Regions from separate parts of the Paenibacillus sp. DS2015 genome, predicted to be linked through region 1. Evidence: predicted binding sites of a transcription regulator. Region 1 holds the regulator's gene; the other holds the start of a gene.
The links. Region 1 encodes NrdR, which represses ribonucleotide reductase genes. Its sites were predicted from a motif close to AACACNATATATNGTGTT; they were not measured.
Positions count from the first base shown of each region.

Region 2: the regulator NrdR is predicted to act here: its motif matches at 9,415-9,432, upstream of J2T13_RS02270 (adenosylcobalamin-dependent ribonucleoside-diphosphate reductase).

Region 1 is NZ_JBNPWS010000004.1:11,785-27,481, reverse strand. Features, by position in the region: gene J2T13_RS05160 (bile acid:sodium symporter family protein) at 1-817, shown strand, start outside; gene pnpS (two-component system histidine kinase PnpS) at 837-2,630, shown strand; gene J2T13_RS05150 (response regulator transcription factor) at 2,752-3,486, shown strand; gene J2T13_RS05145 (methyl-accepting chemotaxis protein) at 3,853-5,043, shown strand; gene pstB (phosphate ABC transporter ATP-binding protein PstB) at 5,155-5,910, shown strand; gene phoU (phosphate signaling complex protein PhoU) at 5,999-6,658, shown strand; gene polA (DNA polymerase I) at 6,807-9,470, shown strand; gene mutM (DNA-formamidopyrimidine glycosylase) at 9,522-10,352, shown strand; gene ytaF (sporulation membrane protein YtaF) at 10,486-11,172, shown strand; gene coaE (dephospho-CoA kinase) at 11,182-11,778, shown strand; gene J2T13_RS05110 (lytic transglycosylase domain-containing protein) at 11,775-12,338, shown strand; gene J2T13_RS05105 (small, acid-soluble spore protein, alpha/beta type) at 12,410-12,625, opposite strand; gene nrdR (transcriptional regulator NrdR) at 12,762-13,229, shown strand; gene J2T13_RS05095 (copper amine oxidase N-terminal domain-containing protein) at 13,852-14,997, shown strand; tRNA gene J2T13_RS05090 (tRNA-Ala) at 15,203-15,278, shown strand; gene J2T13_RS05085 (hypothetical protein) at 15,476-15,697, shown strand, end outside.
Region 2 is NZ_JBNPWS010000002.1:88,580-104,276, reverse strand. Features, by position in the region: gene J2T13_RS02310 (DUF1611 domain-containing protein) at 1-78, opposite strand, end outside; gene J2T13_RS02305 (DUF1611 domain-containing protein) at 98-1,243, opposite strand; gene J2T13_RS02300 (LacI family DNA-binding transcriptional regulator) at 1,447-2,355, shown strand; gene J2T13_RS02295 (MFS transporter) at 2,401-3,675, shown strand; gene hisB (imidazoleglycerol-phosphate dehydratase HisB) at 3,968-4,552, opposite strand; gene J2T13_RS02285 (XRE family transcriptional regulator) at 4,917-5,135, shown strand; gene J2T13_RS02280 (hypothetical protein) at 5,338-5,625, opposite strand; gene J2T13_RS02275 (DUF2089 family protein) at 5,630-5,926, opposite strand; gene J2T13_RS02270 (adenosylcobalamin-dependent ribonucleoside-diphosphate reductase) at 6,713-9,355, opposite strand; gene J2T13_RS02265 (ABC transporter ATP-binding protein) at 9,772-10,926, shown strand; gene J2T13_RS02260 (ABC transporter permease) at 10,913-11,596, shown strand; partial or broken gene J2T13_RS02255 (glycine betaine ABC transporter substrate-binding protein) at 11,593-12,462, shown strand; gene J2T13_RS02250 (ABC transporter permease) at 12,499-13,149, shown strand; gene J2T13_RS02245 (Na+/H+ antiporter) at 13,263-15,296, opposite strand; gene J2T13_RS02240 (rhodanese-related sulfurtransferase) at 15,527-15,697, shown strand, end outside.

The DNA.
Region 1 (15,697 bases):
TCTGAAATGGGTGGTGAAACGACCGGCACCTATGATATTAACCATTATATTAAGTCATGGGGTTGCCCCATTGTTAGCTTATGGGATAGGTTGGCTATCATTCGGAGCTCACTCGGATTACACGGTAGGCTTAGTCCTGTTTACGATTATTCCGCTCGGCGTTTCCTCTGTGTTATGGGTGGGACTATCCCATGGACATGTTCCTCTCATGTTAGCCATGGTAGTGCTGGATTCTGCATTAAGTTTGTTAGTGGTTCCAGGACTTATCGAAGCTTTCTTTGGCACACAGATTACATTTGACAGCGTGAAGTTAATGAAAGATCTGCTAGTCATTGTTGTTCTTCCCACCGTGGTTGGCGTTACGTTATATGAAATATCTCGTGGTAAGCTTAAGGAGAAGACGGCTCCTATAGCCATTCCTTTGTCCAAACTTGGATTCACTGCGGTTGTTATGTTGAATGCTGCTGCTATTGCCCCTCACGTGACACAGTTAAAGCATGATATGGTGCTTGTGATCCCTTCCGTTGTGCTTGTGGTTGGATTAAGTTACATTCTAGGCTTCTATGGATCGAACCTATTACGTAAGCCTTCTAGAGAAATAAAAATAACCCTATCTTATGCTTCTGGCATGCGTAATATATCACTGGGTATGGTCATTGCGATGACTTATTTTTCTCCCAAGGCATCTGTTCCAGTCGTGCTAGGCATTATGGTTCAACAGCCGTTAGCCACTCTTTTTCATGCCTGTGTAAAGAAATGGGTTCCATCGCATTCGGTTTCACAACCGACAGTTAAGACGATTGAAACGAATAATTAAGCTAAGGGAGAATGATAACATGAGACCCTTTCGTTCTAGGCTAACGTTTATTCTGATGATTATGATTGGAGTAACCATACTTGGAGCCGGTATAGTGATGGGTAAAGTATTTAAAGATTCTCATATCGAAGTGCTTGAAGATAATATGTACAGGGAAATTATGCTTCTGAGTAGCACATTTGAGTTCCACTCTATCGTGGGGGAGGAAGCTGTACAATATTATTCAACTGAGGCTCGGAAAATTGGTGATCAAACGAACTCTAGGGTAACGTTTATTGATCACAATGGTGATGTCATTGGTGATTCTGAGAGTAATGCGGATCAAATGGATAATCATAAAGGACGAAAAGAGATTCAATCAGCAGATAAGAAGAATATTGGATACTCAATTAGATACAGCTCTACACTAGGACAAGACATGTTATATGTAGCTGCACCTGTTAAATCGGGTAATCTATATGATGGGTATATTCGATTGTCTGTAAGTTTGAAATCCGTGGATGAGGGCATGAGACGTGCCTGGACGCTTGTAGCCGTATGGCTAATCGTATTATTCGCAGTAGCAGCCATAGTTAGTTACCGTGTGGCGGGCAGCCTTACCTCTCCACTCGAAAAAATAACCAAGGTCGCCAGACGCTTCTCTCATCTGGATTATACAGCTCGCGTTAAAGTGGAAAGGCATGATGAAGTAGGGCAATTATCTCATGCAATCAATATTATGGCGGATAGTCTCCAGACACAATTGAAGATTATTCAAGATAATGAGGATTTACTACAAAGTGTATTGGATAACATGACCGGCGGTATCGTGATGATTGATGATAAAGATAACATTGCCATGGTAAACCCATTTGCCGAGAAGACGCTCGGTATTAGAAGTTCACAGCTGCTAGGTAAATCGTATTTGGAGATGAAGCAGCATTACGAATTGTCGAAGATTTTTAAAGCAGGGGTCAGCCATCGTGAGCCTATTCATGAAGAACGCACCTTATATAATCCGGATGAGAAAATCATACGTTTGGATGGTGTTCCGATGAATGCAGGGGATGGTCCATATAAGGGCATGTTATTCCTATTTCAGGATGTGACTGCCATACGGCGATTAGAGAATATGCGTAGTGAATTTGTTGCTAATGTGTCGCATGAGTTAAAGACACCTGTAGCAGCTGTGAAGGGGTTCTCTGAGACATTACTCGCTGGCGGCGTGAAAGATGAGAAGACGGCGAGATCCTTTTTACAAATCATATATGATGAAAGCGAAAGATTGAATCGATTAATTGGTGATATTCTAGAATTATCTAAAATTGAATCTAAACGAATTCCACTTTCGTTCTCACCTGTTCATCTCTCTTCATTTGTCGCTTCAATGTTAGAGATGATGGAAGCTGTTGCCGAGAAAAAAAGGATTAGTCTACAAGCGGAAGTACCTGAAGAATTGTATATGGAAGCAGATGAAGATAAATTACGGCAAATATTGATGAACCTTTTAGCTAACGCTATTAATTATACCCAAGATGGAGGTAGAGTTAAGGTGGTTGTGGAACACCATGAACGGTCTGAAGAAGAGGAGACGATTTCTTTTACCGTTACCGATACAGGCATGGGGATTCCCAAAAAAGATTTACCACGTATATTCGAACGATTCTATCGGGTAGATAAGGCTCGTTCACGAATTTCAGGGGGGACAGGATTAGGCTTATCTATTGTGAAGCATCTTGTCGATTTACATCAGGGTTCATTATCCGTAGAAAGTGAGCTTAATATTGGTTCTTCCTTCAGAGTAGAATTGCCCATGCTGCAAGACTCGGAATAAGATGCGGATGACGCGTAAAGGAAAGATAACATTTATTATTAGAATTTACACTCTGTTAACATTGTGGTGATATGATGTGGATGTTAGGATTAACTAAGTTTATTTTAAATGGGGGTACCGCATGTCACAGCGATTATTGGTAATTGAGGATGAGCCTACATTAGCCAGATTACTATCATATAATTTATCTCAAGAGGGCTATGAAGTGACGATGGAAGACCATGGGTTGGTAGGTTATGAGCGGGCATCACAGGAGTCATTTGACCTGATATTGTTGGATCTTATGTTGCCTGGAATGAATGGGTTTGAAATACTGAACAAACTAAGAGGACAAGGTGTTGTTACACCTATCATCATTTTGACAGCTAGGAATGCTGAGGAAGAAGTTGTTCAGGGTCTTAAATCAGGAGCAGATGATTATATTACGAAGCCCTTCGGCGTTTCGGAGCTCTTAGCTAGAGTTAGTGCAGTGATGCGGCGAGTCTCTGGACGGATTGAAGATGAGAAGAATGCAGCTGATTCAACCTCATCTATGATCTCTTTGGGCCAACTTGAAATATTTCCCGAGAAATATGAAGTCATGTTGGGAGGATTGAGTATCAATTTGCGCCCAAAGGAATTCGAAGTATTGCTATATTTAGCGCGTAAGCCGGGCGTAGTTCTTACAAGAGATGATTTAATGAATGAAGTATGGGGATTTGATTATATTGGCGGACAAAGGACAGTGGATGTGCACGTCAGTTCACTCCGTAAAAAACTTGAGCTAGATCCAGAATCGGTACACATTGACTCCATTAGGGGTGTGGGGTACAAGTTAGTTGTTAATAAGAAAAGAAGCTCTCATCATTTGACGTAAATGATGAGAGCTTCTTTTCTTGAAATCTTTGAAATCTTTGAAATCTTTACATTACAATTCATGCGCTTTAACATTCCGATAATCATGATCTGATATATTTCATTTAATGCGTGTTCAAAAAGTCGACTTTTCAGCACCGAGAAGATTGGATGAAGCAAGGGAGTGAGGAGCGGAGCGTAGGCAGTACCTACGTGAGCACCGGAAGGACCGGCTGAATTCAATCTTCGACGTCGATTAGGCCACTTGAAATGCTTCGTGATCAAAAGATGACTTTTTGAACAACCTCATTTAGTTAATGGATTATGAAGATCATAGCGATCTTTTAACACTAATGTATTTTACAATGATACCCTGGGGGAGATCGTCATGACACTCTTACTAGTAGAAGAGGTACGGAAGACTGCTAAGAAAGATAAATTAGATACAGAGCATAGGAAGGATATTCAGATCATTACAGAGAATAAAAATGAAATCGAACAACCTGTGATGTCTTCTGTAGCTATTGATACCTATTCCCGAGCTGTAGCAACGGTGAATTCGGAGACTACTTGTCGTAATGTGATGAATATACTACGCGATCGCCCAGAGTACCCCTGTCTAGTTATAATAGATGAGGATAACAGGCCTAAGGCACTCGTAATGAGGGACGCTTTTAACCGTAGGTTGATGGGACGATTTGCAGCTGATCTATATGAGATGAGGCACATTCATGCATTTGCTAACTACGAGGCACTAGTGATGGATATTCGTGAATCAGCAAGTCAGCTTATCGAGCAAGCGTTGAACCGACCCGAGAAACATTTTTATGACTGTGTGATTTTAGTGGATCAGGGTCAATTTAAAGGTGTGTTAACGGTTCAAGATTTAATGATGGTCTCAGGGCGCTTGAAATTCGAAGCAGAGGAAAGTCGCAAGTTAACAGTCAAAGACAACTATGGTCATGTAGAAAATATAGAAGCTTCTCTTCTTCAAGTAGCTGATGCTGCAAATAGAACGATTATAGAGTGTAGAAATATGAAAGAATGGTCGTTAACGGGGAAGACTAAGTTAGAAGAAGTGCAGCAATCCTATAACAGTGTTGTAGAAAGTCTTACTTCTAGGCAATATCAGGTGAGTAAACTACTGCAGGATGTAGGTGTAATATCTAAATTAACCCAAGACATAGCCGAGGTAGCGGGTAGAAGTGGTCTTCTAGCATTGAATGCTACGATTGAAGCAGCGCATGCAGGTGAGTATGGACGAGGATTTCAGGTTGTCGCGAGTGAGGTTAGAGTTCTTGCACAGCATACGCGCCATCTAGCTGAAGATATTTCAAGTTTATTAAATAACATTAGAAGTATCGCAATCGAAACCAGCGAGTCGACCACAATAGGTATGTTACAAATACAAGAAAGTGCGATGGATGTAAGCGAGGGAAGCCGAATTTTTGGAGAAATGGAGCAGGTGGCTTTATCCGTTGAGTATGCTGGGGAAGTGGTTCATCAACTGGCTGAAGCAACAGCCAAGCAAGCTGCGAATGTACGAAAAGAGCTTGGTAATGATTGTATGGAGAAGTAGTCGCGCTATATTTTACACACAGTTTACAATTCAGGGGCACAGCATTTACATATGAGCTTTAAAATGAAGGATATAAATATAACGTAATGAATAAGGAGACACGAACCGCAAATGGAACCTATTATCCACATTAAGCAATTAAATCTATTCTACGAAGCTTACCACGCTTTAAAGGATATAGATCTTGATATTCCAGAAAAAACGATAACATCATTTATCGGCCCCTCTGGTTGTGGTAAATCCACTTTGCTACGTACGTTGAACCGTATGAACGATATGATTAATGGAACGCAAATTGTAGGTTCTGTGAAGATCAGTGGCAAAGAAATATATGGGGATGATGTTCATGTTGAAGCGCTACGTAAGCAAGTGGGTATGGTATTTCAACAGCCTAATCCTTTCCCAAAGTCTATATATGATAATGTAGCATACGGCCCTAGACTGCATGGTGTCCGGCAGAAGGCGGAACTGGATGAACTTGTAGAGCAAAGTTTACGTCAGGCGGTTCTGTGGGATGAAGTTAAAGATTATTTAAAAAGATCAGCTTTAAGCCTCTCTGGGGGACAACAGCAGCGACTATGTATTGCTCGGGCATTAGCGGTGCAACCGGATATTCTCCTTATGGATGAAGCAACCTCTGCACTTGACCCTATCTCTACACTTAAGATTGAAGAGTTAGTTCAAGAACTGAAGGAGGATTACACCATCGTAATGGTTACGCATAATATGCACCAAGCTGCTCGTGTCTCAGGACGAACTGTATTTTTTCTTAATGGAGAAGTGGTGGAATCTAACGATACAAAGGTTCTTTTCACGAATCCTGTAGACTCACGGACGGAAGACTATATCTCAGGTCGTTTTGGATAAGATGATGTAGCAACTAAAAGAATGAATTCAGGACTAGAATGTATATATAGTAAGAACAGATATAACGAGAAGGGAGATTATTATCCACATGATACAGAGAAAAGAGCTAGATCATAACTTAGGAGAGCTTCGCACACTTCTGCAAAATATGGGGGAGCATGTGATTGCTGCCTTAGAAGGTGCTGTGACAGCGTTGAATACGTTGGATACAGTCAAAGCTCAACAAATCGTGAAAGATGACGCTAAATTGAATGCTATGGAAGAACAGATTATGGAAATTGGTTCACGTTTGATTGTGACTCAGCAGCCCGTTGCGAAAGATTTAAGAAGAATCTTGGTATCCTTCAGAATTGCTAGTGACTTGGAGCGTATGGGGGATTTAGCTCTTGATGTAGCTAAAGTTACGATGCGTTTACAAGGACAGCAATTAATTAAACCACTCATTGACATCCCACATATGGCTGAGCTTGTGAAAGTGATGACTGTAGAGGCTATTACTTCATATTTAGACGAGAATACAGATCTTGCTTACAAAATGGCACAGGATGATGATCAAGTAGATCATCTCTACAGTCAGATGATTACGGAGTTGTATGGAATTATGATAGACCACCCAGATTCCATCTCACAGATTATGTTACTTACATTAGTGGGTCGATATATTGAACGGATCGGTGATCATGCAACCAATATTGGAGAAAGTGTGGTCTATCTTGTCACAGGCCATCGTCCAGATTTGAACCAGTAGTGAAGAATGACACCCAGAGGCTGTGCCAAAGGTCTAACAAGACCCTAGGACAGTCTCTTTTTTGACTGAAAATAGATGGATTTTTCTCTATTTGCATAGTCGTATGTTATCATGAAATAAGGATGTTCTTAAAAAGGGAAGGTGCTTTATGGACAAGTTAATTCTTATTGATGGAAATAGTATTATTTATCGTGCATTTTTTGCAATGCCACCCCTTACCAATACAAAGGGACTACATACGAATGCTGTGTATGGATTTACAAACATGCTTTTACGGCTCATTGAAGACTATAAACCGACGCACATGATGGTCGCTTTTGATGCAGGGAAAGTTACTTTTCGACATAGCGATTATGAGGAATACAAAGGGGGACGTCAAAAGACACCACCTGAACTATCTGAACAATTCCCTTTGCTTAAGGAACTATTACGTGGATTGGGTATCGCACAGTTTGAACTTCCTGGATATGAAGCTGATGATATTATCGGTACGCTTTCTCTAGAAGCAGATAAGGCAGGACGGCAGGTGGTGGTCATCTCAGGCGACAAGGACATGTTCCAGCTAGCATCTGAGAACGTTCAGGTAGGGCTTACTCGTAAAGGAGTAACAGATATTGAACTCTACACACCTGAGAGCATTCAAGAACGGTATGGTTTACAGCCTCATCAAATTATCGATTTAAAGGGATTAATGGGTGATCCGTCAGATAATATTCCTGGCGTTCCGGGTGTTGGAGAGAAGACCGCCCTTAAGTTGTTACATCAATACGGAACAGTTGAGGAAGTCCTTGCGAATACACATGAGTTAAAGGGAAAAATGAAAGAGAAAATGGAGATACATGCGGATGATGCGACGCTCAGCAAGAAACTGGCTACGATTTTCCGTGAAGTACCGCTGGATGAATCACTGGATGAAATGGCATTTACAGGCCTCAAGGAAGAGTCGGCAGGTCCAGCGTTGGCCAAATTAGAATTTAAATCATTGCTTGAACGTTTATCTTTCTCCGCTGGTCATGCTGAGGGGGAAGAGGGTGCGGATGCCCAACCAGCGATAGATGTTGACGTTACAGTCATTACGGTAAGTAATATGAATGAGATACTTGAACGGTTACCAGAGGTTCAGGTATTACATGTAGAGACTCGTGGTGATAATCCGCATCGTGCGGAGGTTATAGGGATTGCATTGTCTACAGAGGATCGACATTATTATATTCCCTTTGAGCTTGTGAAATCGAGTCAAGCGGAGCCAATCATGAACTGGTTACAAGATGCTAATGCGCCGAAGCGAGGATATGATCTACATCGGATGGATCTTGCATTACATTGGCATGGCGTACCTTTTGCAGGGGCTTCCTTCGATATCCAGCTTGCAGCATATATACTGGATCCAACGGAGGCTAACCAGACGGTAAGTGACTTAGCAGCGAAATATGGTCTGTCATCCATGGTCGCTGACGAGGATGTGTTTGGTAAGGGTGCGAAATACAAAGTACCGGATACGGACATTCTAAGCAAACATATAGCAAGCAAAGTGGCTACGTTACTTAACATTATTCCGAAGCAGGAACAAGCTCTAAGTGAGAATGAGATGAGTTCATTGTTTCATGATCTGGAGATGCCGTTATCACGTATCTTGGCAGATATGGAGAAGCAAGGCATTGCAGTCCACGCTGAAGAATTACAACAGTTAGGTAAGGAGTTTGAAGAACGAATCAGCGAACTTACGGAACAAGTTTATAGAATCGCAGGGGTAGAATTTAATCTTAATTCGCCTAAGCAGCTTGGAGAGATTCTGTTCGTGAAGTTAGGTTTACCTGTCATTAAGAAGACAAAAACAGGGTATTCCACGGATGCGGAAGTATTGGAGAAGTTAGCTCCTTACCATGATATTGTTCAACTTATATTGAATTATCGTACGATTGCGAAGTTACAGTCTACTTATGTAGAAGGTCTTCTGAAGGAGATATCTCCGAAGACCGGTAAAGTGCATACGTATTATCGGCAGACCATTGCTGCAACCGGTAGACTTAGCAGTCAATTTCCGAATCTTCAGAACATTCCAATTAGACTTGAAGAAGGACGCAAAATACGTAAAGTCTTCGTACCCTCTGAACCTGGCTGGTCCATTCTAGCGGCCGATTATTCACAGATTGAACTGCGTGTATTAGCTCATATTTCGGATGATGAAGGTTTGAAAGATGCATTTATCCATGACATGGATATTCATACGAAGACGGCAATGGATGTGTTTGGAGTCACAGCTGAAGAGGTAGGAGCCGACATGCGTCGCTCCGCCAAAGCGGTTAATTTCGGTATTGTTTATGGAATCAGTGATTATGGTCTATCACAGAACCTCAATATTCCTCGCAAGGACGCTGCGAAATTTATTGAACAGTATTTCGAGGTGTTCCAAGGTGTACGTAAATATATGGGTGATATCGTAAAAGTAGCCAAAAATGACGGTTATGTCACAACGTTATTGGGTAGACGACGTTATTTACCAGAGATTAATGCTAGTAACTTCAATATTCGTTCTTTTGCAGAACGGACAGCGATGAATACGCCTATTCAAGGAACAGCGGCTGATATTATTAAGTTAGCTATGGTACACATGGATCAGGCACTCTCAGACCGGAAATTGAAAAGCCGCATGCTACTTCAAGTACACGATGAATTAGTCTTTGAAGTGCCTGCAGATGAGCTAGAGTTGATGAAATCATTGGTACCAGAAATCATGGGCCAAGCCTTGAAACTTATTGTGCCGTTGAAGTCGGAAGTTAGTTATGGAATGAACTGGTATGAAGCCAAATAAACACCCTAAATGCTTCATATTCCGTTATAATGGTCAAGAGGTGATGACAGCATGCCGGAATTACCGGAAGTAGAAACGGTTAGAAGAACCTTGAATCAGTTAATCAAAGGTAAAAAGATTGATCATGTAACGGTACACTTGGCGCGAATTATTCAGCGTCCTGATGATATAAAGCAATTTGAAATTATGCTTGCAGGACATACCATTGTCGAAGTAGAGCGACGTGGGAAGTTCCTACGGATCATAATGGATGGTCTGATACTGATCTCCCATTTACGAATGGAAGGACGATATGGTCTCTTTACGAGTTCGGACCCTGTAGCTAAACATACGCATGTTATCTTTCATTTCAATGATGGTACAGAATTACGTTATAAGGACGTACGTCAATTCGGAACGATGCATCTGTTCAATCCAGGTGAGGAATTTCAACTCCCCCCTTTGTCCAAGCTTGGACTTGAACCATTGGAGGAGTCCTTCACGCTAGAACAATTCAAAGCCGTGCTAATAGGTAAGAAGACGAAGATAAAGTCTGTTCTGCTAAATCAAGCATATGTGGTTGGGATTGGGAATATCTATGTGGATGAAGCGTTATTCAAGGCGGGAATTCACCCGGAACAAAGCGTAAATTCCTTGACGGATTCGCAATTTGAACGATTACACAATGCTATTGTAAGCACACTATCGGAATCGGTGGAAGCTGGCGGTTCTTCTATTAAGTCTTATGTGAATGGACAAGGAGAAATGGGCATGTTCCAGCATCAACTTCAGGTGTATGGACGACAGGCTCAACCTTGTGAGAATTGTGGTTCCATGATCGAGAAGACGATTGTAGGAGGGCGAGGAACGCATTATTGCCCTAAGTGCCAGCTGTACAAGTAAATATATAGATGGATGTGCACCCCCTCGATTGTTCTTCCATATAATAACGGAAAGAATATCAACTGGATGCGGATGATTACCGGGTAAAGTCGAATGTTCCGGGAGATCCGCTTGAGACAGGGAGGGGACCGGGGTGCTCAGTCACATGGTTTCAATGATGTTATTGGCTTTCGCGCTTAGTTTGGACAGTTTTGGCGTAGGTATTACATATGGTCTGAGGAAAATGAAAATACCCCTGCTTTCGATTATCATCATTTCGCTGCTTTCTGGAGTGATCATTTTCTTGTCGATGCAGGTGGGCGTTCTTCTCAGTCATGTAGTGTCGGGAGCAGCAGCATCTGCCGTAGGTGCTATTATTTTGATTGTCATGGGATCGTGGTCACTAGTGCAATTACTGATGCAGAAAGAAAAAGGCGTTGTTGCTGATACTGCGAAACCGAATAACATTGTGCATCGTCAAGCAGAGGAAGTCATTGAAATACCTGTATTCTCTCTTGAAATTCGTAAATTTGGACTTGTGATTCAAATATTGCGGACGCCATCATCAGCAGATGTGGATAAGTCAGGAAGTATTTCGGGTTTTGAAGCGATGTGGTTAGGTATTGCGTTGTCCCTTGATGCGTTCGGGGCAGGACTTGGAGCAGCTCTTTTGGGTTTTTCCCCACTATGGACGGCTGCTGTTATAGCTGTGTTCAGTGGAAGCTTCCTAGTCATGGGAATGAGAGCGGGATTCCGCTTCGCAACGAAGTCATGGACACGTCATGTCACGGCATTGCCGGCGTTAATGTTAATTATTATGGGAATAATGAAGCTGTTATGAGGTGAAATCATGCATATCGGGTTAACCGGCGGTATAGCCACAGGTAAGAGTACCGTGTCCTCACTTCTGATCAAGAAAGGGGCTATGCTTGTTGATGCGGATGTTATTGCTCGGGAGGTTATGCTCCCGGGTCATCCCGTATTGGCGGCAGTGGCTGAACATTTTGGACAAGTTATACTACAAAGTGACGGGACACTTGATCGGAAGAAGCTCGGTAGCATCGTATTTAGCGATCCTGAAGAACTTAAGGCTCTAAATGCTATAAGTCATCCAGCGATTCGTCAAGAAATAAGAACAAGAATGGTGACATTGGAAGAGAATGATCCAGATCGGCTGGTTGTGGTAGATATTCCACTACTGTATGAGTCAGGGTATGAGTCTGTAATTCATGAAGTCATGGTTGTCTATACCCCTCGTGCCCTTCAGAAGGAACGGCTCATGAAGCGGGATCAATTGGTTTCTGGACAAGCAGATCTGCGTCTGGGGGCTCAAATGGATATTGAAGATAAGAGAAATAGGGCCGATTGGGTCATTGATAATAGCCACAGCTTAGTGGACACAGAGCGACAAGTGGATGAATTCTGGCTTCGAAAAGGTCTTGTATGAGGCTGTTACGTAAAAAGAGAGTCTTGTTACTTCTTTTTCTGTCCTTTGTCATACTCCTTTTTTTCAATACGAATTGGATGTCTTGGTTCTATCCGATCTCTTATAAAGAAGAAATTATTGAACAAGCTGAGATGTATGAAGTCGATCCATTCTTAATTGCCGCTATCATACGAGCGGAGTCTAACTTTAAGCCAGGTAAAGAGTCGAAGAAGGGTGCACTTGGCATTATGCAACTGATGCCAGATACGGCTAAATGGGCTATGGAAATGGCCAAGCTTCCTGATGTGTCTTTGGATCGTATCAAGCATGAAGTGAGGCCTAATATTCAACTGGGTACCTGGTACATTTCTTTCTTATCTAAGCAATTTGATAATAATAGGACATTAGCTATTGCAGCCTATAATGCAGGTCAAGGAAATGTACGAAGTTGGATGGACAAGGGTCTGTGGGATGGTCAAGAAGAAACGATTAAGGAAATTCCTATTGGTGAGACTAGGCATTATGTACAACGTGTATTATATTATTATGAGAAATATACCGATATTTACGATGAATTCTAATTGAATATGACAAAAAGTGTTGGTGCGGCTTCTCAGCCTGACCCAACACTTTGCTTGTTAGTCTACATTGATTATTTAAATTGACCAGCTAGTTGTTGTTCACCAATCGTTACTAAGCGTTTAGTGATATAACCTCCGATGGAACCATTCTCGTAAGAAGTCATATTACCTTGATATCCGTCTTGAGGAATGCTAATTCCTAGTTCTTGAGCGATTTCGTACTTCAATTGTTCTAGTGCGGCAGTAGCTTTGGTTACAACTAAGTTGTTGGAGTTGCTTGTGCTCATTATCGTTCACCTCCTCGCTGTTGGTAAAAGTATTATGTGTCATAAATACAATCTTCATAACCTATAAGATATACTTAATTTATGGAAAAAAAGTAATTATTTTGATAAATCCAACGAAAAGGAAGTGAAACACCTAATGAAATGCCCATACTGTGATTATGCGGGTACCAAAGTGCTTGATTCACGTCCAGCGAATGAGAACAAATCTATTCGTCGCCGACGCGAATGTGAGCAATGTAGTCGTAGATTCACTACATTCGAGAAAGTGGAAGAAACACCACTGATCGTCATTAAGAAGAATGGTAACCGCGAAGAATTTAGTCGTGACAAAATACTACGGGGGTTAATCCGTGCATGCGAGAAGCGCCCAGTGTCCGTGGAGCAACTTGATATGATTGTATCTGAAGTGGAGAAGGCGCTTCGTAATACCGCTGTAGCCGAAGTAGATAGCCAGCAAATAGGTGAGCTCGTGATGCTAGAACTTCATCCTGTCGATGAAGTAGCATATGTTCGTTTTGCCTCTGTATACAGACAGTTCAAGGATATTAATATGTTCATGAAGGAACTGAAAGGTCTTCTATCCAAAGGAACATTCGAGGAATGAGAAGTTCACGAAATTTATGAAATACATGCAATTAATTTGATATGACAATGAATTTCTGGCGAATTATTGAGGGTTGCTGAATGTAATGGAACCTTGGCTCGAGTATAAGCAACGTTGATTTATCTCGGGAACTTAGCTCAGCTGGGAGAGCGCAACGCTGAAAGATGGCGTCACTGGCAGTGATTTAGGTCAGGGCTGAGGGTCTCCAGGTTCCCAAGGTTCCCAAGGTTCCCAAGGTTCCCAAGGTTCCCGAGGTTCCAAGTCCCCAGACTCCCCAGATTCCTCCGATAATGGATTCTTAGCTTAGTCTCAGTACAACAGTTGACTCTTAATCATCAGGTCGAGGTGAGGGCTCAAACCTCTCAGAACCCACCATACTTAATTATTTAAACCACCTTTACATGTGGTTTTTTTGTTGTAAATTATTTGTTCCTTTAGGCTAGGCATCTAATCTTAATGAGAAAAAACACATTATTAGTGGTGTGAGGACTGCCGTTCCTATGGAAGCTTCATATATTACGCCGGAAATAACCGTTCACAGTTATAGGATTTTATAGTTGTAGTGTATTGACATTACTTGTAGAATGATGGCTATGCATATTCTATAAAAAGGGGACTTTATATGACAAGAAAGCTTATGATTCTGCTATGCCTTACACTACTGCTTCCCATCTTGAACGTCGCCAATGCTGAGAGCAAGATCCAAATTTCAGTAGAAGGAGAAAAACTATCTTTATCACAGCCTCCTATCGTAGTTAAAGGAACGACTTTGGTCCCAATCACACCTGTTTTAAAAAAACTAGGTCTGTCGGTAGAAGCAAAGAACAATATCATAACTGCAAAAAAGGAAGGAATCGTTATTACCCTACAACCTGGCAGCAAGGTAGCAACCGTTAATGGAATTTCCTTTATATTGAGTGAGCCAGTACAAATTATTAAAGGCACTACAATGGCCCCTCTTCGACTCCTTTCGGAAACTTTAGGCAGCAACATCACTTCAAACGGAAATACAATTTCGATCTCTGACAAACAAGGTAACAGTATTTATTACAATAATTTGCCCCTCACCCTATCCGGAAAGTACGTAGTTAATAAAACAAAAGACCTTCTCGAAGTTAAAATCGTGGACTTTTTTTATAATCCAGGCACCCAAAGGGTAAATGAATATGACTATTTTTCTAGTATAATTGGTTTTAATTCAGGTACCTCAAAAAAATACAATGACTATGTTGTCGCTCAATCAACTCATGAGGGTGGAATTTATTTAGGTAGTGCGATTAAACTTATTGATCATTATGATGAGCCTGATATAAAAAGCACCAGTTACGAAAAAGCCAGAGAACATTACCGTTCCAAGGAGTATTTGGCTCAAGTCATAAAGTTGGTGCAAACCCAAATTGATACATTTAATGCGAATCTCAAGAAAGAGCTAATAGCCAACAAAAACATCCCATTAAAAGTCGAACAAGCAACCGTGACCTATAATTCTATTGGTAATCCAGAAGTGAACCTAACCATTAAAAACCTTACGAGTAAGACCATTATAGCTTACGAAATGAGTCTTAGAACCTATGATGATTTCGATAGACGGGCTAACAATTGGTTAAGCACAAGTAATTTGTTTGAAGGTATATCACAAGACAATAGCATTGGCTCAGGCAGCTACCAAACAGATACTTGGACCTTAAACTTCTACGATTTAGCGACCCAAGTTAAATCTGTGAAAATAACTGCCGTTAGGTTTTCAGATGGAACTACCTGGAGATAAGTTAATGTCTCATGACTGTGCTCTTTTTTCTTAGGTGTATCGCGTCGCAATTCCGTGCAGATACACACAGGTAATAGTTGCAGCGATGCGCTCTGTATGCTATAATACATGGGCAAGAAGGAGTCGTAGATTACATACGAATCAGTGAAAACCTTGACAGAACGTCAACTGTACGCTGAATGTGCGTATATCGGAGTAATCAAACGGGGAATTAGCTCAGCTGGGAGAGCGCATCGCTGGCAGCGATGAGGTCAGGGGTTCGATCCCCCTATTTTCCACCAACACCTTAAACATAACGGCAGAGATGCCGTTTTTATTTTGAATTTTGTTTATATTAAGACATGTGGAGGCTGTATGTCACTCTATAAAAAGTGATATGATATTAGGGTGATGGTATCCACGTTATTTTAGGATTAACAAGTTAGTTTGAAATAGTATTATGACAATTAGGAGTGGTAATTTGAGAAGACAAAAACCAATGACAATGGAAGAACTAATGAATGATTTACAAGGTCAAAAAACGATTCAAGCAGATCCAAATCATATATCTTTGGAGAATTTGTTTAATGAAGCGTTCATGAGTAAGTATTCCAGTTACAAGAATTTCGATGAGTTTTTAATCAAAGGGAACTTTCAAGTAAAAACAGAAGAAGATGTCAATAACATACCTGATGAACTTTTTGATCGGCATGTGAATAGG
Region 2 (15,697 bases), on a different contig from region 1:
TTCAAAATCCAGCAGATCACGGAATCTAATTAACCCCTGAGTTATCTTATTAAATGGATAAAGAGCGACTCTTTTCATACTATTCCCTCCCTATTGATTATGAGTTAATATATAGTTTTCGCTCTATCAATTTACCCGTCAATTGGCTTATATCCAGAACACACTCGACATGATCTACATTGAATGTATATTTAAGGTATTCCTTACGTTGTTCAATTTCTTCTTTCGTTTTTATAATATATTGATTAAAATCCATTTCGATCTTATCGGGAATTAATAAGGCAAAAGGTTTACTTCTATTCCCACCGTAAATCCGTAATATATCCATACAATCTTGGATCTCTTCATCGTCATCATATCCCACAACCAACAAAGTCACATCGGGCTGAAAGGCTCGTAGATAAGAAGTTTTAGTAGCAGCAATGACAAAGTTGTGGTTTGGTAATAATGAGCCTTGCCCAGACAGTAAAACGAAATCATTATCATTGTGTTCTGCCTCTCGAACGGCTGCGTTGATATAATAAGGATATTGATCCAATCTTTTTTGAGAAATGAATTTCATAATGTCGCCACCTGGTTGATTAAATAAAGATGCCGTAGGTTCAGAAATAATAGCTTGAACCTTTTCTCCTGCATTTCTTAATTCTCGGAACAAAGTCATTTGCGCTGTGAACTTACCTAGACAACCTCTTGTTGCAAATATCCCCACCTTACAAATATTTTGATTATAATTAGACATGATGTTATCAAGATTGAAATAATTTAAATAAGTGGATACTTTATCCTCTGGAGAGGGAAAGACATATTCTTCATTCAATCGTTGCTCCAAGGAATATGGAATTTGTGGATCTACATCTATTGTAATTTCATGGTCTTGTAACCACATAAGACTTTCTTCGTCGAAAATCTCATGTACGCTCACGACTCGGACATTTTTCTCATGAGCTGATAATACTAGTGTCCTCCAAAGTTCTTTTAAATTATATTGACTATACACCCCTTGATTATTACCAAATGAAGTCCCTGGATCATTTAAAATCAAGGTATCTACAGCACTAAGCGCTTCTTCAATATTATCAGTAATAACAATACCTGATGGTTTTCCCTCGATAATTTGACCCGCATCTTCATTGGTATTAAGGACAAAATCAATAATAGACGTTATTGAAAAGTCCGTAAGATCTCTAAATCGAACAATTCCCTGAGTAATTTTATTGAATGGATATAGAGCAACATTTTTCACACACACGCCCCCTTTATTGTAATTTTTTAACATTTATATGATTGATTTATAGATTACAATATTTAGTATATTTTATCAATATATTTTATTTTTAATATTTTAAGGTAAATTAACTCTATATCTATTGACTCACTATCTATTGAGATGCTAGTCTTTAAGATAATATAATGATAAGGGTGACCTGTATATTGAAAAAGATAACGATGAAAGATATTGCTCAGCGGGCTAATGTTTCTATTGCAACGGTAAGCTACGTTCTAAACAATGTAGATAATCAGAGCATACCCGAAACCACACGTTATAAAATTTTACAATTAACAAAAGAGCTTAATTACATACCTAATCTCACTGCCCGCTCACTTGCTAAAAAGAAAACGGGACTGATAGGGATCCTTATTAATAAATCTCCTAATATGCCCTACTGGAAAAGGGGAACTTATCTCTCATTTGTTGAAGATTTGGAACAATTATTGACCTCAGCAGGATATCATACGCTTCTATTTTCCTTAGATTCAACCCATCCCTTTCTTGATATCATTGTTGAGAGAAACCTAGAGGCTGTTATTCTAATTGATGTTAAAGATGATATTTTCTACTCCATATCTTCTAACTTTGTTGAAGGCGTTCCTTTGATTCTCGTTGATAGTTTAGTTGAAGATAACTTATTTAAACAAATTAATTATGATTTCCATTCTGCTTTACAATTAGCTCTATTAGAGAATGAAGATCCCTCACAAGTATGTTTAATCATGGAGAACTATAATAATTTATCATTGGTTAGCCATATCCTCGAAGGAATCGACCTATCAGAAGATGCCATTTTCGTTATTCATGATCTTTCTGAATTGGAGTCCTTTTCCCAAAATAACCCCTTCACAAAGGCCATTGTCATAAATGAATTCATTGGAAATTATATCGAGAAATTAGATGTGTTTACGGATATAACTGTCATCTGCACATGTAATTGTCCAGAAATCCTCCAAAGAAATACGCAAAAAATTATATTCAAGGAGAACAAATCTGCTACTGCCTTTCGTTTAATTGAACATCTTTTAAAAAATATTGACTACACTGCAACAGGTACTAATAGATATTATGTAGAAGTACAATAGTTTTTTTGATTGTAACTTAAACGCTTAAGCGAAAGGGATGATTGAATGGATTCACAGATTTCAACTGTCGCAGTCGGGCAAACTCAAGGCGCAATAAAACCTATGCCTACAGTATGGAAAAACAAGCAATTTCTAATGTTATTATTTTCTTATGCTATTTCTATATTTGGTAATACGTTTCACAGTATTGCATTAAATTTATGGGTTCTACAGGTGACCGGTAGTGCAAAAATGATGGCGGTCATTGTTATAACAAATCTTGTACTAAGTTCCTTGTTAGGATCTATAGCTGGAACGTATGCTGACAGAATAAATCGCAGAAAAATAATGTTAACGACCGACTTAATAAGCTGTGGGCTGGTCCTGATCATTGGAGTTTTAATTTATTTACCGAATACACCCTTTTTTCTTATTGTCATATTAACAGGACTTGTCACAGCTTCATCCTTGTTTCAATCTCCTGCTTATCATGCATCACTTATTAATGTTGTTGGTAAAGAGCACATTCAGAAGGCCGTTGGTTTAATTAATATATCGGAAAATATTTGTAGAACCGTAGGCTTTTCGGCCGGGGGTATTTTCGTGATCGCATTCGGAGTATCAAATGCTATTTTCTTTGACGGGATAACCTTTTTAGCTTCATTTTTTCTAATTTTATTCGTTGGTTCTTTGCCCACACCTTCAAGAACTAATCAATCTAACAAAGAGAAAAAGAAATTTATCGAGGATTTAGTTACGGGTGTTCGCTTTATTTGGAATGATCCCTTTGCGAAAGCTGTAATCATCTTGTTACCTACACTCACCCTTTTCTTTATGCCTTCGCTAATGCTGACTCAAGTCATGGCTATCAAAGTGTGGAACGCTAATCCATTTCAATTTGGACTCATGGAAGCCTGTATTCCACTCGGATATATGTTAGGATCAGGATTGATTTTTTATTTAGGCACCAAAATAAAAAAACGAGGTAAACTAATCATGGTAAGTTTACTTTTAATTGGTCCTATGTACATCCTTCTATCCTTCACTTCCACCGCTTATACAGCCATCCCCACAATTCTCATCATTGGATTCATGTTTTCATTCTGTACATTACTCATTAACATCATTCTTAGGCTCGAAGTCTCCGAAGAACTCCAGGGACGGGTGTTTGGAGTATTAGGCTCGATCATGAGCGTTGCTCCCTCAGTTGGTCTAGCTATTGCATCGTATTATGCTGATATTTTCAGTTCTACTTCTGTCATGTTCTCTATTGGAGGTCTACTTCTTTTCTTCGGAGTATTCGCAGTTATCAAATTAAAAGTGATAAAAGGATATGATTGAATCAATTTCATAAAAAGAGACAAGCGATTCTGATATTCCAGTCGCTTGTCTCTTTTTCCGGCTGCTCATGACAGCATTTCGATATTTAAATTGATAAATTCAAATGAAACTCCCCCGCAGTAGTACGTTATAGATGATGTACCGAAAGCGCCCTTGCAGGATGTTTTTTTATGTTATTGAACTAATAAACTATTATTGCACTAACGTGTCCCGTTAGCGTAATCGTCAGATGTCCAATGAAACAAATTCCTCCCCCATAATTTTTTACACGTAAGCGTCTATACATATTTTTTCATAATGATAACGTACCCTTCGTAGACGGAATAACATCGCCTGTTATCCTAATTGCTTTCTTCAACGCATCGCCGAATGCCACGAAAATCGCCTCATTTATATGGTGTGTATTTCTGCCGTATTCCAAATTGATGTGCATGGTTATCCCGCTATTATGTGCTACAGCGAGAAAAAACTCTTCGGTTAATTCGGTTTCAAACTCGCCTGCTCGTGTTGACGGCATTTCCACGTTAAACACTAAAAAAGAGCGATTAGATATACTCAAATCCACTAATGCTAAGCTCTCATCCATAGGTATACGTGAGCTACCATAACGGTTTATGCCTTTTTTATCCCCTATAGCCTTTTTGATTGCTTGCCCCAAGCATATTCCAATGTCCTCAACCGTGTGATGCCCATCTATCTCTAAATCACCTTTGCAATCCACATTTAGTTTTATTCCTGCCCTAAAAGCAAAAAGCGTGAGCATATGGTTAAAGAATCCAATTCCCGTGTTGATGTTGCCTTCACTGTATTCATCGAGATTAAGCTCCAGTTTAATTTCTGATTCTTTTGTCTTTCTGTTAATTAATGCCTCTCGCACCATAACAAACTCCCTTCTTAACTGAGGTATTGCCTTTTGGTATTGCTAGCCGAATAAATTAGATTAAGACCACATCCTTTATCACTTTACTTCTCTAATATATTACCGCGATAAAGTAATAATGTAAAGTAATGTAAGTCAGCCGCGCTATTCTACCCGTTAGCTAAATGGGCTGCCGAGGCCGATTATCATTAAAGTTTAGTAATATCGGGCGCTGGACGGAGAGGTATCCATCAAGAGTGCCTGGGATGGGCACTCTGTTTACGCTCACGATTCCCGAGATCCAACCCGGGGATGAAGCTTAAGCGGAAAGGAAATCATAAGATTCGTTGGACGATTCTTTTCTGAGAGGGGCATATTCATATTGAAGTACGAACTTGGCCGTTGCCTGCTAGAGGAAAGGCTTCAGGAAGCAGGAATACCGCTGGAACGGCTGGCGCTTGAATTGCGGGTGAGACGGGAGCGGCTGGATGACTTTATCGACAATAAAAGAGTGATGTCTCTTAAGCTCGCAATTTCGATCGCCGATACGCTTCAGTGCGAGGTGCGTAGCCTGTACGAATTAACATCTTCCTATGTCTAATTATAGGCAGTTTTTCTTTTGGCCAATAACCAACAATCAAGGATAACAAAACCTAAGTCCTGCCCGTTAACATAACGAAGGCGGCCGAATCTTTTCCGGTTGCCTACATTGTGTATTATGGAGCTATCGTGTCCCGTTAGTTGAACAACTTCAATTTCAATTTTTTGCGCATACATATTATTAATCTTCTATACTGGTTTACTTATAAATCTTTCGCTTTAATTTTATTGAGTTCTCTCTTTCTTTCTTTTGCTAAAGATTCTCGACCTTTTATCCAAGCTGATATAAGTAAAACAGTTCCCCCAATGGATGCACCTAGTATATTTTCTGTGGACCTTTCACTAAAAAAATCAATAATGTACCCATAACTAAACAATCCAATATAAATGACTGGTAAAACTGCACCTACAAAGACAGGTCCACGTTTAGAGATAAAATATTGTACAACTAAAATCCCTACTGCGATAACAAACTGAATAACATGTTCCATTTTCTTAATCTCCCTTCTCTGCTTTATATTTAGCAATGATTATTTTTGCGGTTTCTAAACTGAGTTCCTCATCAATCACTAAATTTTTAATCATGTTCACGAATACTACATCATCTTCCTTACTATGCAGCTCAATCTTCTTAATTAACTTATCTAACATCGCACGCACAGTAGGGTAAGATACATCATAATCATTGGCCATGTTTTTCAATGATCCAGAGTTTAAGATAAACTTTCTAATGAACTCCAAAGATTCTTTATCCAATGATAATACCCAAGATGGAACTTCTCCTCTTTCCATTTAACTCCCCCTTTTTTTAATTATATTAAACTAATTTTTAATAATATTCAATAATATATTAAATATATTTATTATCTTTAATTTTCTTTAAAAAATACTGAGTCTATCCCTTAATAGGTTAAGTAGTTTGTAAAGTGATTATTATTGTGTAATTTCTGCTCATAACCTTTATTATTTCATACCATACTTATATACTTTTATTACTCATAACTGCCAGTTAGTTTAATAAAGCATAGTCAGTCTACAACTTTATCTTTCAGATTAACACTTTATTTTCTCAACATTTATTACCTACTTACTCTACTTAACTGCTCATTTGCTCTAACAACAAAAAAGAGACATGACAAAGCATGCTCCTCAAAAATTATATCCTGTGATCTTAATAAAACAACTGGTCTAATGTATGCTATAACATAAAAGACCTTGCTAGCACTAACACCGGCAAGGTCCTTTATGTATTTCTTGAAAACCGCTCTTTATATCAGTAATTGAATCTTAATGGAGATTATATTGATTTTAGAAACGGTATAGGCTTCCTTAGCTATTGCCATCGGACCTTTAAGTCTTGATACAATTACACCTACAGAACATTAGATCTGTAAGCTCAACCATTAGTATTTTTATCATAATTTATGAACAATTATTCAATCCTGCATTTTTGTACAAACGAATGAATAAATTTAGCTTTTCTCAATTTATGTGATCCACTTTTCGCAGCTGTTGCGGTAGTTTTCGCAGCTTTCGCGATCCATCACAACAGCAGCCCCAAGTCCAGCACACCTCACCCTACGAACACTTACTATACCCACAGTTACTACACGTCTTACATCCTTCGATGTTAATCAGTGAAGCTGTACCGCAAGCCGGGCACAAGTCACGAGAGGTTTGCGACGAGGCTCTATGACCAGTGTCTTCCGTACCATGATCCTCAACTAATGTTCTCTCAAGGGTAGGTGCTACGGGTGCTGGATCGTGATCATATCCACGTCCTACACCACTCTGCACATGGGATTCTAATGCTTTTGCGACGGCGTCTGCGATCGATTCTACGCGGTTCACACCAAAGCCAATAGCTCCGGAACCGCCGATTCCCTTGAGGTGCTTAATTAAGAGTTCCACCTTATATCCATGATCTCCATAGCGAAGGAATAAGGAGCATACGCGACCCAATGCCTCGGCCATAGCGAATACGTCCGATCCAGCTTTCCCTACATTCAAGAAGATTTCGCTAGGTATCCCCTCAAGATCGTTGATTGTAATATATGCCATTCCGAATGGCGTATTCACCTTATACGTGGCGCCACGTAGAACTTGTGGACGACTCTTGTACTGCTTGTCCACAACTTTCTTTCCTTGTGGCTCAACGATCTGAGCGGCTGTAAGACTTCCACCTAGCGATTCTAGAGCAGCATCTTCGCCTGCAAAGTGATCCGCCACTTGCTGTTCGGCTTGCTGTTCTGTCTCCTCTACTAGCACCTCTACCTCTGCTGATTCCTTCTTGCCTGTGTTCAACACTTGTACATCCCGGCTACCATCACGATAGATCGTTACGCCTTTGCAACCCAGATCGAATGCCATCTCATAGAGCTCTGCTGTCTCTTCTACGGTAAAGTCGGAAGGACAGTTGGCTGTTTTTGAAATAGAGCTATCTACCCAACGCTGAATGGCAGCTTGTACACGAATATGATCTTTGGCTGATAGATCCATCGAAGTTACGAAATAATCCGGCAATTCCTGACCGGGATGTGCTTCAAGCCAGTCCTCAGCAATCGGTACGAATTGCTCGTCATACCCTAGACGACTTTGACGATAATATTTGAATGCGAAATACGGCTCAATCCCAGTTGAAGTCCCTACCATTGTACCGGTACTCCCTGTTGGCGCTTGAGTAATCACTGTGACGTTACGCATTCCCTTTTCTTTAATAGCTTCGCCTACTTCTGGGAAGGCTTCTGTCATATTACGCATAAACCCGCTTTGTAGATATTTCTCAGCATCGAATGCTGTGAATGAACCCTTTTCTCCAGCAATTTCAGCCGATGCCAAATAAGCTTCTCGAGCCATAAAGGCATATATTTGATCAAGGAATTCCAATGATTCTGGACTACCATAACGGATGTTCAACTTAATCATCAACTCTGCAAGCCCCATTGTACCGAGACCTACACGACGCTCATTCTTCTGGTTTTTCTCATTTTCTTCAAAGTGATAAGGTGTCTTATTAATGACATTGTCCAAGAAGCGCACGGAATAACGAGTCGTTGTGGCAAGTTCATCCCAATTCACATCATGTTTGTCTTCATCGTAGAACTTCGATAAATTAATCGCAGATAAATTACAAACACCCCAAGCAGGTAATCCTTGCTCTCCACAAGGGTTTGTACAAATAATCGGATTAAAATACCAGCTATTAGACATATCATTATAATGTTCCATGAACACTATGCCGGGCTCAGCAGATTTCCATGCGGCATCAATAATCGTATTCCAAATTTCACGAGCTTTCACCGTCCGATAAGGAATAACTTTTCGTCCAGCCTTTTTCCACTTCTCTAAGTCGCCATCCCATACTTCATTGTAGTCAGGCTCTGTCGTATCCGGAAATACTAATTCCCAATCTAAATCTTCTTTAACAGCCTTCATGAACCCGTTACTTATACAAACGGATAGGTTAGCATTCGTTACTTGTCCCATCGTCTGCTTCACCGTTATAAAGTCTAGTACATCAGGGTGCCAGTCATTAATCATCAACATGAGCGCTCCACGTCTACTCCCGCCCTGTTCGATTAAACCCGTGGTATAGCTGAACAATCCTCCCCAGGATACAGCGCCACTCGATGAGCCATTAACTCCCTTTACAATAGATCTACGTGGACGAAGCGATGACAAATTAATGCCTACACCACCACCACGTGCCATGATCTCTGTCATCTCCGAAAGTGTGTTCATAATACCACCGCGGCTGTCTTTTGGAGAAGGCACAACATAACAATTAAATAAAGTAAGTTCTTCACTCGCACCAGCGCCTGCCGCAATCCGTCCCCCAGGAACAAGCTTCCAGTCGTCTAGCAAGTAACGGAATTTGTCTTGCCATTCTGCTTGAAGTTCAGGTGTTTCCTCAACAGAAGACATAGCCTTCGCCAAGCGATCCCACATTTCTTCCGGTGTCTTCTCAATATTCAAAGTTAATTTCTCAACATCAGACTCTACCAGCTCGCCACTGCGTGTTTTTACGGTTACCCTTCTACCCTCGCGCTTAACAATTTCGCCAACTTCCTTCGTAGGGAATTTAGGATCATCCTTCGTCAGGACCAGAACCACATCCCCTACCTTAGCGTTATTAGTGTCCGCATCCTTCCACGCGTATCTATCCAGAAATATCTTCTCACTTAAGCCTTCTAATCGGCGTGTATGCTGTAAATTACTCAAAAAAACACCCTCCTATTAATAGTACTCATGAATTAAAGCCCAAGATTCCAAATCAATATATTACAATATATTGTGCTCAGATTATTATACTACACTACATATTGTAACTCCATCCTCTATTTGTGAAATTAAAGTTAACAAAATTTACTCGCAGTATTCCTCCCACCTTACATTTAATCTTCAATGCATAGGATCTACAATGCTACGGTAGTATATAAAAGAATCTGATGGTTGACGAAGACTTAGCCAGTAATATCAGAAAATATGTTTAGAAAAACACAAAATGGTCTATATCATACTATATGCAAACTTATGTTTGGAGAAGTCTCAGCTAACATTGGATTCGCTACAGCTGAAACAACCAAACAAACTTTTATACATTACATATCAGTCCTAATAGAAAAGGCGGTAACCGAATGATTCAATTTCAAGGAATTAACAAGGTCTATGAGAACGGAAATGTAGTGCTTAAGGATATTAATCTAACGATTAAGGAAGGTGAAATCACCGTACTAATCGGTCCAAGTGGCTGTGGCAAAACAACGACAATGAAGCTGATAAATCGTTTAATTAAACCCTCCAACGGTACAATAACCCTACACGGTGAAGATATTTCTACCATAGATCCCGTAAAGCTTCGTAGAAAGATAGGCTATGTGATTCAAAGCATCGGACTGTTTCCCCATATGACCATTGGCAAAAATGTGGGTGTAGTGCCCCGCTTGCAAAAATGGGAAAAACAAAAAACGGAAGCAAGAGTAGACGAGCTCTTAAAGCTTGTAAACTTAGATCCCGACTCATATAGAAGTCGTTATCCCTCTGAATTAAGTGGTGGGCAGCAACAGCGAATCGGTGTCATCCGCGCTTTGGCTGCGGATCCAGCAGTTATCCTAATGGATGAACCTTTCAGCGCATTGGATCCCCTAAGTCGTGAACAGCTACAAGAAGAACTTATTCGTTTACAACATGAATTGAAAAAAACGATTGTCTTCGTCACACATGATATGGATGAGGCCATCAAAATTGCCGATACCATTATATTGATGAAGGATGGCGAAATTGTTCAAACTGGACATCCCGAACAAATTTTGCGTCATCCAGCAAACGATTTCGTAAAAAACTTTTTCGGTACAAAAAGAATGCAGGACAATGTATTAGAAGCACCCACTGTAGACGAAGTCATGATAGAAAATCCAGCGACCTCGTACCCATCTAGAGGGCTTGCCTCTGCAATGAAAATGATGGAGAAAAGACGTGTGGACTCCTTGTTGATCGTCGATAAAGATAACCATTTACAGGGTAGTATATCTATTTATCGCGTTTTGGACCAATATGGCGAGGAAACCAAAACCGTTGCCGATGTCATGATGCCAGTTGTCCATATCGTGCAAACCGGAACTTCTCTGTCCGTTGCATTGAACATCATGACTGAATATCAATTGTCTAATTTAGCCGTTGTAAAGGGCGACAACCAATTAATCGGTATTATTACGAGAGGAAGTGTAGTGAGTCATCTGGCAGAAGTCTACTCTCCTCAAGTTCATGGGGGCGATATCGATGCCGAAATCTAATTTTGTTGTCACTTATTTGAAATTTCTGCAGGAACGTTATTTGGATATTTTGACGGCTATTCAACAGCACTTAATCATCACTGCTGCTTCTATCCTTCTAGGTATACTAGTAGCCGTTCCGTTAGGTATGTTTCTGGCGAAGAACAAGATTAAATGGCTGCATACGTTGATCTTTACTATTACCAATATATTTCAAACTATTCCAAGCCTAGCTCTTCTGGCTCTTCTTATTCCACTCATGGGAATTGGGATAAAGCCGGCAATCTTCGCCCTTTTTCTATATTCCTTATTGCCTATTCTACGCAACACATACGCAGGCTTCACCTCTGTCGATCCTGCCATGCTAGAATCGGCTCGCGGCATGGGTTTTAGCGCGACTCAACGGCTGCTGCAAATTCAGCTTCCACTTGCCTTTCCTTACATAATGTCTGGTATTCGTGTCACTACGGTCTATATTATTAGCTGGACGACACTAGCAGCCTTGATTGGTGCAGGAGGCTTAGGGGAGCTCATCGTTTCCGGTATTGGAGTGAACAAGAAAGAACTTATCATAACAGGCGCCGCTTCTGCGATCCTGCTAGCCTTACTAGCTGATCTGTTATTTGGAGCTATTGAAAGATGGGCTTCTCTTAAAACAAACAAAATAACCAAACTGCAGGTGGAAAAATGAAAAAAATAACAACACGGATTGCCACCTTATGCTTTATTTCCATATTGTCATTGGTCGTCTCTGCATGCGGTAAGGGTGCCACAGATACGATAAAAATAGGTGCGCAAACATACACAGAAGTCAAAACTCTAGCTGAGATGTATAAGGTTCTTATTGAAGATCGCACAGAATTAAAGGTCGAAATTGTACCTGATCTTGCATCCAGTCCTATTATTATCTCAGCCATGAAGAACAATGAAATTCAAATGGGCACCTTATATTCTGGAGAAATTTTCAACAACCATTTTCCGGTTAAAGAAAGCAATGAGCGTCAAGAGGTTCTACAACAAGCCCAAGAAGGATTCAACAAATACTTTGATTTCAAATGGTTTGATTCTTATGGCTTTGAGAATACGTATGCATTAACTGTGACCCAAGATGTGGCTAATCAATATAATCTGAGTACTGTATCTGATTTAAAGAGTCATGCCCAAGATATGAATATTGGCGTCGACTCAACCTGGCTTGAGCGGGATAGTGATGGTTATAATGCCTTCACCCAATTTTATGGATTCTCATTTAAGAAAGCACTCCCCATGGAAATTTCCTTAGTGCATAAAGCGGCGGCTGATAAAAAAGTCGATGTTGTCGTTGCTTATACGACAGACTCAGGAATACAACAATATGACTTGAAAACATTAAAGGATGATAAACAATTTTTTCCACCCTATGATGCCTCGCCTGTCGTGAGAAATGATATCTTAAAGCAATATCCGGAATTGAACGATATGATTTCTTTATTGGTAGGTAAAATGGATACAAATACAATGAGCGCACTTAACTATGAAGTTGAAGTCAATAAACGCTCACCGAAAGAAGTAGCGTATGAGTTTTTGAAAACAATTAATCTACTTGATGCTGACGTGACTCCCCCGAGATCGGATCTAAATCTTTTGCAATATGTACAGCAGAACGCTGGGTATCTCTTACACTTAACATGGGTGCATATTATCATGGTGTTCAGCGGTTTGGGGCTGGCGCTCATTGTGGGTATTCCACTCGGTGTCCTCAGTGCCCGCAGCAAAAAATTAGCAGCCTTTATTCTGCCTGTGGCTAACTTTATTCAAGTTATTCCAAGCCTAGCTTTGTTAGCTTTACTAATGATCGTACTTGGCTTAGGATTCAAAACGGTTGTTGTTGGCTTGTTTTTATATTCCTTGTTGCCCATCATTCGCAACACCTATATGGGTTTAATTCAGGTGGATCCGGGTATAAGTGAAGCCGGCAAGGGTGTAGGCATGAGTAGCATGCAATTGCTACTACAAGTGCAACTTCCTCTAGCGCTACCGTTCTTGATGGCTGGACTTCGCATAGCAGCAGTCATCGCCATCGGTGTAGCAACGCTCGCTCCGCTCATTGGCGGCGAAGGGTTAGGACGCGAAATTTATTCCGGCCTTAACCTGCACAATAATATCAAAATTTATGCTGGTGCAATACCCGCTTGTCTGCTCGCTATTCTAGCAGATATTTTCCTCGGTATGTTGCAAAATAAGCTAAATCGCCGTAATCAGTAGGTAAGCATCTTCATATATAAAAAACGGCAGTACAAAACTCGATGTCGTCGAGTTTTGTACTGCCGTTTTAATGTACCCATTTTATGTTAGAAATCCCATAGGCGCAAGTCCTCCTATTCATGTTCATCCACTTCTAGCATTCCTGCTTCTAAAAAGTTTATAAATTGACGTAATTCATTAGCCATTTCGCGCGAGATGGTTCCTTCTTCAAACATGTTCTGGACTTCATCTCTTTCAATCTGTATTGCCTTGAACTGAAATTCAACTCTTTGCTGCTGAAATTCTTCATCTTCCTGGACTTGTTCATATTCGTGGCTGAACATTCTCTCGATGGTACGGTTGTATTGTGCAACAATAAGCAAAGACGCTTTTCTGTTATCTTCATTCATATGATTGTTAATGGCGGAAATTGCCGCATGCGATGTCTTAATTTTAATTTCTTTCAAAGAATTAAGATCTTCTTGTGACCTTCTTCCTGTATCCGTATGCACCACGTTACGCATAAGACGTCTAATTCTGAACATAGATATCATAAGCCTCATCTTCAAACGATTAGATAACATCATTTCCATATGGTCAATAGCCTCTTCAAATTGATCAGCAACCTCTTGCGAAACAGCTTCCGTCGCTAATAATCTCTCCATTTCATCACGTTCAGCCTGAATACCCAACAGTCTGACATCCAATGCAGATTGTCTAAAGCTGGAATTAGAAGACTCAAGCATTTCCTTATTAGCCATTTGTCTCAATTTCTTATTGTAATCTGCTATTACAGATAAAGCAGCCGCCTCATTATCATCATTTATTTCTTGTCTAATTCCATGAATCGCTGCCTTTATAATCTTAACTTTAGAAATCTGTTCTTGACCATCCATATCTTCTGCTTCCGTAACCTCTGTTTTCTTAGAGAAAAGGGGTAATGTCACACTCGCAATCACTAAGGTTGCCAGAATCACTCCTGAGGCAATGAAAATAATTAAATCCCGCTCCGGAAATGGACTCCCATCCTGTAAAACAAGTGGGATGGAAAAAGCACCCGCTAGGGTTACCGCTCCACGTACTCCAGATAATGAAGTTAACACGGCCGAATTCAATTTCGGCTTGTCTAACTGTTCTCTTGATCCAAAAGCCCATGTTCCCTTTGAAAAGAAATAGACCCAAGCAAAACGAAGTAACACTAAAGCAAGGGTTATAACAATAATATATCCGATTACCTGTAAGTTATTGAACGCACTACTCTCAAATATAACGCGCGTAACATCTGGAATCTGCAATCCCAGTAGAACAAACACTAAGCCATTCAAAATATAAATAATGATAGACCATGTACTCTCAGAGACAATTCTCAATTTCATCGTTGCAGAGGTTTCTATTCGATCTCTTTCTACTGCATGAACTATACCCCCAGCTACCACAGCTAATATTCCTGACATGCCAAGCTCTTCAGCAATGATATAAATTACAAAGGGTGTTAAAATCTGTATCAACATGTGCATCGTTACATCTTCCATACCATGGCGACGTAGAAATACTCTCAACCAAACGACTAAGAGAGAAATAATCGCCCCTACGATAACCCCGCCTAGCGCAATTATAATAAAACTAAATGTAGCATTGCCTAGTGAAAATACGCCTGTCACCATAGCTGCAACTGCGAATTTAAAGGCAACGAGGCCAGAAGCATCGTTCATGAGTGCTTCACCTTCAAGCAGACGCATAATTCTTTTAGGTAAATTAGCACGACCGGCCATAGCTCCTACGGCGACTGCATCTGTTGGGGATAGAATAGCAGCCAGAGCGAATGAGGCTGGCAAGGGGATCGAAGGAATCATCCAATGAATCATGTAACCGATAATCAGTACCGTTGCAAATACGAGCCCTAGAGCAAGCATGAGGATCGACGCACGTAAATTCCAAAGTTCTTTCCTTGGTGTCCTTAGCCCATCATTAAATAACAACGGTGCTATGAATAGTAATAAAAACAACTCTGGATTCAAAGTTATATGTATTCCGCGAGGTATGAGTACAACCCCAATTCCTAAAACAATTTGAATTAATGGAACAGGAATAAATGGAACAAAACGATTTAGTATATTAGAAATCCCTATAATAGCTAGCAATACTAAAATATCTAGAAAGATCTCCATGATGCTTGAACTCCTTATGTGTGTATTGACTTACTTCATATTAATATTTGACTTACTTCATATATAATCCCCTTTTTTGGGAATTCCATAAGTATAACATAATCCATACACCAAAACACATCGCGGATCCTATGTCATTATTATACTTATTATACTTCTATATTGACTAAGTGCGGGAAGTTCATCTACAATTAGTATGACAAAAATCTATTAGGCAAGGTGATCAAGTAATGGCTCAAGAGCAAGAGCAACACCAATATCGCATATTGTTATACTATAAATTCGTCAATATAGCTGATCCAGCACAATTTACGATGGAACACTTACAGTACTGTAAAGATTTAAACGTTAAAGGTCGTATCTTAATAGCCGAAGAAGGTATTAATGGTACGATATCTGGA